Regions from separate parts of the Microbacterium sp. AC215 genome, predicted to be linked through region 2. Evidence: riboswitches for the same ligand, from Rfam matches in the RefSeq annotation. Region 2 holds a riboswitch; the other holds the start of a gene.
The links. A riboswitch is a leader RNA that binds a small molecule or an ion and turns the genes downstream of it on or off. The one in region 2 is predicted to bind thiamine pyrophosphate.
Positions count from the first base shown of each region.

Region 1: linked by a shared signal. The riboswitch ahead of thiM (hydroxyethylthiazole kinase) and the one ahead of ACZZZF_RS13040 (ECF transporter S component) in region 2 are both predicted to bind thiamine pyrophosphate.

Region 1 covers NZ_OZ409869.1:3,754,288-3,758,698, forward strand. Annotated here, with positions in the region: gene pheT (phenylalanine--tRNA ligase subunit beta) at 1-130, shown strand, start outside; gene ACZZZF_RS18340 (DUF402 domain-containing protein) at 263-979, shown strand; gene ACZZZF_RS18345 (NAD-dependent epimerase/dehydratase family protein) at 1,042-2,004, shown strand; TPP riboswitch at 2,026-2,119, shown strand; gene thiM (hydroxyethylthiazole kinase) at 2,110-2,958, shown strand; gene ACZZZF_RS18355 (bifunctional hydroxymethylpyrimidine kinase/phosphomethylpyrimidine kinase) at 2,955-4,411, shown strand, end outside.
Region 2 covers NZ_OZ409869.1:2,673,636-2,678,046, reverse strand. Annotated here, with positions in the region: gene ACZZZF_RS13050 (energy-coupling factor transporter transmembrane component T family protein) at 1-75, opposite strand, end outside; gene ACZZZF_RS13045 (ABC transporter ATP-binding protein) at 72-1,532, opposite strand; gene ACZZZF_RS13040 (ECF transporter S component) at 1,529-2,185, opposite strand; TPP riboswitch at 2,179-2,288, opposite strand; gene ACZZZF_RS13035 (D-alanyl-D-alanine carboxypeptidase family protein) at 2,372-3,835, shown strand; gene ACZZZF_RS13030 (ABC transporter ATP-binding protein) at 3,951-4,411, opposite strand, start outside.

The DNA.
Region 1 (4,411 bases), 1.1 Mb from region 2:
GAAGAGTCTCACCTTCGCGCTGCGCTTCCGCGCGGACGACCGCACGCTCACCGCAGCCGAGGCGACAGAGGCGAAGCTCGCGGGTGTCGCTGTCGCAGCTGAGCGCTTCGACGCGACCCTGCGCGACTGAAGCTCCGCCTGAACCGACCCGCACGCGGACCGCACTCGAATGGTGCGGTCCGCGTGCGCGTGTGCTCTCGGGATGCTGCCGACGCCGCCGAGCCGACCTGAGCGCGGTGGACCTGCGAGGTACCGTGTCGGGATGAGCATCCTGCCCCACAGCACTCCCGCGGCGGTTCCCGATGAGGTCCGACCGATGGGTGAAGCGCCGTTCCTCGAACCCGGCGACCAGATCTCCTGGCACTACCGCAAGCCCGGCTGGCAGCCCGGCGATGCGTCGACCATCACGCCCATGCGGGTGGTCCGCGACGATGAACGCGGTCTGGTGGCATGGCTCGCTCCGGGCACGCTCCAGGAGGGGCAGGGCACTCCGGCGGGCGAGCGCATCCGGACCGTTCCGCTCGAGCGTCGGTGGCTCGATCCGCGTACCCGGATCGTGGAGGAGTGGTGGGGCAACGGCATCCTCCGCATCGCTCCGGCCGGTGTGGCGTGGTCGGTGTGGCTGTTCTGGAGCGATGTGAGCGGTCCCGAGTGGGAGTTCGCCGGGTGGTACGTGAATCTCGAGAACGCGCATCTGCGCACCGACCGCGACACGTATTCATCGGATCACATCCTCGACGTGGAGATCCAGGCGGACGGTCAGGTGCACCTCAAGGACGAGGACGAGGTGATCGCGGCCGTCGAGCAGGGACGTCTCACCTCTGAGCAGGCCGCGCAGATCGAACGACACGCGGACGCGGCGATCGAGTCCTTCCATCACGGTGACTGGCCGTTCGACGCCGAATGGCGCGACTGGCGCCCGGATCCCTCGTGGACGGTCCCGGAACTGTCCGGCCTGTCGGATCTTCGCACGAGCTGACCGGCATCCGCCCTGAGCGGAAGACCCTTCCCCTCGCGCGGCGAAGATGGTGGCATAGGGTCATGACGGATGTTCTGATCCTCGGCGGCACCGGCTGGCTGTCCGGCCTCATCGCCAGACGGCTGCTCCTGAGCGGGGCGACGGTGATGTGCCTGGCGCGCGGAGGACGACCGTCTCCGGAGGGCGCGAGCCTGGTGCTGGCCGATCGTGACACCAGGGACGCCTATGATGCGGTGTCCGGTCGGGAGTGGGATCACGTGATCGACGTCTCGTCGAACGCGGCCCACGTCTCCGCTGCGGTCGCGGCACTCGGTGAGCGAGCGGGCCGCTGGACGTATGTCTCGTCGATGTCGGCATACTCCGACGAGGAGACGGTCGGTGCAGACGAGTCGGCGACGCTGCATCCGCCGGCTGAGAGGGGAGACGACGAGTACGGCCGGCAGAAGGTGGCCGCCGAGGACGCCGTGCGTGCACTCGGCGACCGCACCCTGATCGTGCGCCCGGGATTGATCGTCGGGGCGGACGACCCGAGCGATCGTTTCGGGTATTGGGCTGCCGCTTTTCTGCGTGCCGAGGACGGCCCGGTTCTGCTTCCGCCTGTCGAGGAGCGCGACGTGCAGGTGATCGACGTCGACGACCTGTCAGAGTTCGTCGCCATCACGAGGGCCACCGGCGTGATCAACACGATCGGCGATCGGCATCGGCTGGTCGAGGTCCTCGACGCCGTGCGCAGACGTGCGGGGCACCGGGGAGACACGGTCGCGGCATCTGACGCCTGGCTCGTCGAGCACGGTGTGGCGTATTGGGCGGGGGAGCGGTCGCTGCCGCTGTGGCTGCCGAGCGAGATGACCGGATTCATGACCAGGTCGAACGCCCGCTACCGCGCGGCAGGAGGTCGGCTTCGTCCGCTCGACGAGACGATCGCCGCCGTGGTCGATGGCGAGCAGGCGCGCGGCGTCGATCGGGACCGGCGGGCAGGGCTCACTCGCGCCGACGAACTCGCGCTGTTGCAGCTGATCGACTGATCGGGGCCTCGCTAGACTGCGATCAGTGACACGGGGTGCCGCATCCGCGGCTGAGAACAGACCCGTCGAACCTGATCTAGTTCGTACTAGCGAAGGGATGTCGCGTTGAGCGATCGTCTGCGTCCTGATTCCGAATCGACCTTGGCCACCTCGGCGGCTGAGCTCCTGACAGGGCTGCGCGACAGCCCACCCTTGACCCATTGCATCACCAACAGCGTCGTCACGGGCTTCACCGCGAACGTGCTGCTCGCCCTCGGCGCGGCGCCGGCGATGGTCGACATCGTCGGTGAGGCGGGGATGTTCGCCGGGGTGGCCTCCGGGGTGCTGATCAACCTCGGTACGCCGACTCCGGAGCAGCGTGCGGCGAGCCGTGAAGCCGCCGCAGGAGCCCTCGCCGCAGGTACTCCGTGGGTGCTGGATCCCGTCGCGATCGGCGCGCTGCCGGTGCGCACGGCACTCGCGCACGAGCTGGCCGACGCACGCCCCACGGCGATCAGGGGGAACGCCTCGGAGATCCTCGCCCTCGCGGGGCTCAGCGCTGGAGGGCGCGGCGTCGATGCGACGGACACGACCGATGCCGCGGCCGAAGCGGCACTCGCACTCGCTTCGCGGCACGGCGCGGTGGTCGCGGTGTCGGGACCGGTCGACCTGGTGACGGACGGAGCACGATTGCTCCGCATCGCGAACGGTCATGAACTGCTCACCCGTATCACCGGCGGCGGATGCGCGCTGGGCGCCGTCATGGCGGCGTTCCTCGGTGCGGCGCGCTCGACCGCTGCGGATCCGCTCACCGCCGTCTCGGCGGCGAGCCTCGTGTACACGATCGCCGCCGAGCGCGCCGCGGCGCGGGCCCCGGGCCCCGGCAGCTTCGCCGTCGCACTGCTCGACGCGCTCGCCGCCGTGCAGCCGGAGGACCTCGCCGTCGCCGCGCGTGTGCAGGAGCACGCGCTGTGATCGCGGACCTCTCCCTCTACCTCGTCACGGATCCCACCCTCTGCGGCGCGCGGGGCGTCGCGGAGACGGTGCGACTCGCCGTCGACGGGGGCGTGCGCATCGTCCAGCTGCGCGACAAGGAGGCGACGGATGCCGAGACCGCCGATCAGTTGATCGAGCTCTCTCGGGTGATCGACGGCCGTGCACTGCTCGTGGTGAACGACCGCGTCGAGGCGGCGCTGATCGCTCGCGCCAGGGGAGCGCGGGTCGACGGCGTGCACCTCGGCCAGGGCGACGTGTCGGTGCTGCGGGCACGCGAGCGGCTGGGACCCGAGGCGATCATCGGGTTGACGGCGAACACGTCGGAGCATCTCGACGCCGTGGCCGCGCTGCCGGCGGGAACGGTCGACTATCTCGGCGTCGGCGTGATCCGTCCCACCGCCACCAAGCCGGATCACCCGCCGGCCCTGGGAATCGACGGCTTCGGTGCGCTCGCCGCGAGGACCGCACTGCCATGCGTCGCCATCGGCGGCGTGGGAATCGACGACATCGAGCGCCTTCGGGATGCGGGTGCGGCGGGGCTCGCCGTCGTCTCCGCCATCTGGGCCGCCGTCGATCCGACGAGGACTGCCCGGGCATTCCTCAGCCGATGGAGGGCTTCGGGCACACCTCGCGTGCTCAGCATCGCGGGGAGCGACCCGTCGGGCGGGGCGGGGATCCAGGCCGATCTCAAGTCGATCGCCGCGAACGGGGGCTATGGCATGGCGGCTGTCACGGCGCTCACGGCGCAGAACACCAGGGGAGTCCGAGCGGTGCACGTGCCTCCTGCCGAGTTCCTCCGGCAGCAGCTCGATGCCATCTCGGACGACATCGTCATCGACGCGGTGAAGATCGGGATGCTGGCGAACACGGAGGTGATCGCCACCGTCGCCGCCTGGCTCGACGCCGTCCGTCCGCCGATCGTCGTGCTCGACCCGGTCATGGTCGCGACCAGCGGTGATCGCCTGCTCGATGAGGATGCCGAGCGCGCACTCCGCGGGCTCCTCGAGCGCGCTCATGTCGTGACGCCCAACCTCGCCGAGCTCGCCGCGCTCTCCGATCGTCCGATCACGGGGTGGGACGACGCGCTCGAGGCCGGGGCCGAGCTCTCCGCCCGCATCGGCGGGGCGGTGCTCGTCAAGGGAGGGCACCTCGACGGCGACGACGTTCCGGACGCGTTGATCGATGTCGCCGGAGGCGTCAGACACGGCTATCCCGGGTCGCGCATCATGACACACAACACGCACGGCACCGGATGCTCCCTGTCGTCGGCCCTCGCCACCCGCCTCGCCGGAGGGGAGTCCCCTGTCGACGCGGTGAAATCGGCGAGGACCTGGCTGCGGGAATCCCTGAGGCAGAGCGATGCGCTCGACATCGGGAGCGGTCACGGACCGGTGAACCACTTCGGCGGCCTCTGGCGACGAGGGGGACTCGA
Region 2 (4,411 bases):
GATGAGTTTCGCGAGGGCCGAGCGCGGGGCGATCGGACCGGATCGTTCGACGCGGGCGGTCAGCGGATCGATCATCTTCCCACCTCGATGCGCCGAGCGTGCAGAGCCTCGAGCACGGTCTCGTCATGACTGATCGCCACGATCGCCGTGCCCTCGTCGCGCAGACGTGCGATCAGGCCGACGAGTTCGGCCCAGGTCGTCGCATCCTGCCCGAAGGTGGGCTCGTCGAGCACCAGCATCCGGGGCCGCGTGGCGAGGGCGGCGGCGACCGTGAGCCGCCGCTTCTCTCCGCCCGACAGGGTGTAGGGATTGGCTGCGGCGAGCGAGGTGAGCCGCAGTCTTTCGAGCAGGTCGTCGACTCGGGAGGCGATCTCGGCGTCCGGCAGCTTCAGCGCCCGCGGCCCGACCGACAGCTCGTCGCGCACGGTCTTGGCGAGCAGCTGGTGCTCGGGCGTCTGCATGACCGATGCGATGCGCGTGAGCAGCGCGCGCGACGACCAGTGGATGGGATCCGGCTTCTCTCCGGCGGCGAGGGGCGGCAGAGCGGCGACCCGACCTTCTTCGGCCGGGATCAATCCCGCGAGCGTGAGCCCGAGCGTCGATTTGCCTGCGCCGTTCGCGCCGGTGACCCCGAGCACCTCTCCGGCACGCACATCGACGTCGAACGGACCGGCGACGGCGAGCCCGCGCCTGCGAGACACGGTGAGACCACGGGCCTCCAGCAGCGTCGCTCCCGGCCGCTGCGCCGGTGCGGGCGGGACGGCGGGCGGGTGCCCGGGAACCCAGACACCGGATGCCGCGAGCTCCGCGCCCCGAGCGCCGAGGACCGCGTCCGGGCTGCCGTCGGCGAGCACGACCGTTCCATCCGGCTCGGCGCCGAGCACGATCACCCGGGTCACGAGCGGCAGCCAGATGTCGATGCGATGCTCGATGACCACGAGGGTCGCACTCGTCGCATCGAGGGCGGCGGCCACGGCATCCCGTACGTCCCGCACCCCCTCGGGGTCGAGGTTCGCCGTCGGTTCGTCGAGCAGGATGGCACCCGGTCGCATCGCGAGCACGCCGGCGAGGGCGAGGCGCTGCTTCTGACCGCCCGACAGCGCGGCCGTGGATCGATCGAGGGCGACGTCGAGCTCTACGGCGTCAAGCGCCGCGCGCACCCGCTGCCAGATCTCGTCTCGGGGGACGCCGAGGTTCTCGCAGCCGAAGGCGACGTCGTCGCCGACCCTCGCGAGGATCGTCTGCGTATCGGGATCCTGCAGGACCATCCCGACCCGACCCCGGGCGTCGGTGGGCGGCACGCCGTCGACGAGCAGCGCACCGTGCGTCTCGCCCTCATCCGCACCGCCGAGCACCCCACCGAACCCCTGGAGCAGCGTCGACTTGCCCGAGCCGGAGGCGCCGAGCAGCAGCACCCGCTCCCCCGGCTCGATGCGCAGGTCGACGTCGCGCACCGCCCAGCGCCGTCGCGTCGCGTACCGCCACCCCCAGCCACGGGCTTCGAGGGTGGCGGGCGTCGTGAGCGAGCTCACACCCGTGCGGTGACCTCGCGGCCGGCGGCGAACCGGCTGAGGGCGCCCGTGGCGGCGAGGCCTCGTGCGATCAACCACGCCCCGAGTCCGGCGATGACCGCGCCCGAGATGGTCGTCGAGACGATGTAGACGCTCGTGAAGAGCGTGTCGGCGCCGGCGTACCAGAGGATGCGGTCGTTGATGCCGCAGGCGAGACCCGCACCGGCACCAGCCAGCATCGCGACAGGCAGCCGCCAGACGCCGTACAGGAAGATCAGGAACACCAACTCTGCGCCGAGACCCTGCACGAGGCCCGAGACGATCGTGAGCGGGCCCCACGCGTTGCCGACGAGTGCTGAGATGATCGCGGCGACCAGCTCGGTGTACAGAGCGGCACCGGGCTTGCGGATGATCAGACCGCCGAGCACTCCGGCGATCAGCCAGGGGCCGGCGAGCAGGCCCTGAACACCGGGGAGCAGCGGCGTCAGGATGCTGCTCGGCACCTCGTAGCCGACGTTCCAGAGCAGGAAGATCATCGCGCATGCGACGGCGATGACACTCGCCACGACGATGTCGACGACCCGCCAGCGCCAGAGCTGCGGGCGACCGAGGCCCGTCGACGACTGCGTGGCCGATGCCGATCCCGTGGTGGATCCGGACGTGGATGTACTCATCTGTGACTCCTCCCTGCGCTGGCATGACCCAGATCAGGTTCGACGGTCGAAGCGCGATTCGCTCCCTCTCAGCCCGGCTCGCCGGACTCCCGTGGTTGTACCCACGATCTTACCCAGAGGCGACACCCCGCGTCCTCTCCCGCTGCAGCGACACGCATCCCCGCACGAGTTCGGTACCGTGAGGAGGTGACCGCTCCCGATTCCGCCGAGGCCACCGCCTCCGCCGTTCCTGCGGATGACGACGTCTCTGCGATCTTCACTCCTGAGGCGACTCCCCCCGCGCAGTGGGCGGAGGAAGACAGCGGCGGCACTCCCCTGACGTGGGTCGACCCGGTCGACGTGGCCCAGCACCCGGCGACCGACGCGCTCGATGACGCGCCGGCCGTGGAGAGCGGCGGTGCACTGCTGACCGGAGCGCACCTGCGCCCGGCGATCGCCCGGCCCGGCGTGCTGGTGCCGCTCGGCGTCCTCGTCGGCTTGCTCGGCACCTACGCCGGATCGGCCATGCTGTGGCCGTTGCACGAGGTCGCGCCGACGGTTCAGGCCGTCGAACTCGCCCCCGTCGCGGCGCCCGCTGCCGCGATCACCTTCCCTGCCCAGGGAAGCGCTGCCGTGGGGATCGGCGGCATCGGCACGACGTCGTCGTCGCTCGACGCTGCGGCGATCGCAAGCGTCACCAAGGTCGTCTCGAGCTTGATGGTGCTCGAGCGGATGCCCCTCGCCGTGGGCGAGCAGGGCCCCGAGTTCTCGTTCACCCGGGCCGACAACCTGGCCTACTGGGACTACCGCCGCTCCGACCAGTCCGCGCTCGACGTGCCCGTGGGCGGTACTCTCACCGAGTTCCAGCTCCTCCAGGGAACGCTGCTCGGATCGGCCAACAACTACATCGACCGGCTCTCCGCGGAGATCTGGGGTTCCCCGTCGTCGTTCACCGCCGCAGCAGCTGTGTGGCTGCGCGACCGTGGTCTCGACGACATCACGATCATCACTCCGTCGGGCTTCGACGACCGCAACCGGGCCACACCCGAGTCGCTCGTCGCGTTGGCCGAGATCGCGATGCAGAACCCCGTCTTCGCCGGCATCGTCGGAACTCCGTCGGTCGATCTTCCGGGTGCGGGCACGGTGGTGAACACGAACGGGATGCTGGCGGACCCCGGCGTCGTCGGCGTCAAGACCGGCACGCTCGGCGACAGCTGGAACCTGTTGACCGCGAAGGTCGTCACTGTCGACGACACGACTGTGCATCTGTACGCGTCGGTTCTCGGTCAGGCCGACGACGCGCAGCGCCTCACGGAGACCCGTTCGCTGTTCACGCAGGTCGAGACGGCGCTGGAGCAGCAGACTCCCGCCGTCGTCGAGGGCACGGTCGTCGGCACCGTCACCACGGCGTGGGGCGCGAGCACCGATGTCGTCACGGATGCGGATGCCGATGTGGTCCTGTGGAACGGCGCCGTCGCCGAGGCCTCGACGGACTTCTCACTCGGCGACAACCGCGAAGCGGGCGACGAGGTCGGCACGATGACGAGCGTCGGGCCGTTGAACACGGTGACGACGTCGCTGTCGCTCGCCGACGATGTCGATGCCCCGAGCCCGTGGTGGCGGCTGACCCACCCCCTCGAACTCCTCGGCATCACGGCCGACCAGCGCTGACGCGTCGTCCCTCCAGCGAAAGCCCGACGGACGCAGAACGCCTCGCCGCCCGGGATTCGGGAGGCGAGGCGTTCTGTCACTTCAGGGGCTCTGTCGCTTCAGGCGCTCTGGCGCTTCAGGAGCGTGAGGCGCCTCCGGCATCCGGCCGTTCGACGACTGCCTGCGCGGCCGCTGCCTCGGCGGCGGGAGTCTGCGCCCCCACCGAGACGCCGACCTGTGCCGACGCAGCCGCGTCTTCGGCGTCGCCGCTCATGACGACCGGAGTCGACCCGGTGAGCGCGTCCTCTGCGTCGATGTCGGTCGCCGCCTGTTCGAACTGCGACTGGTAGAGGCGCCAGTAGGCGCCCTGCGCGGCGATGAGCTCGTCGTGCGTGCCCTTCTCGACGATGTCTCCGTGCTCCATCACGAGGATGAGGTCGGCATCGCGGATGGTCGACAGGCGGTGCGCGATCACGAACGACGTGCGTCCCTGTCGAAGCGCCGCCATCGCGTGCTGCAGCAGCAGCTCGGTGCGGGTGTCGACCGCCGACGTGGCCTCATCGAGGATCAGGATCGACGGCTGGGCCACGAACGCTC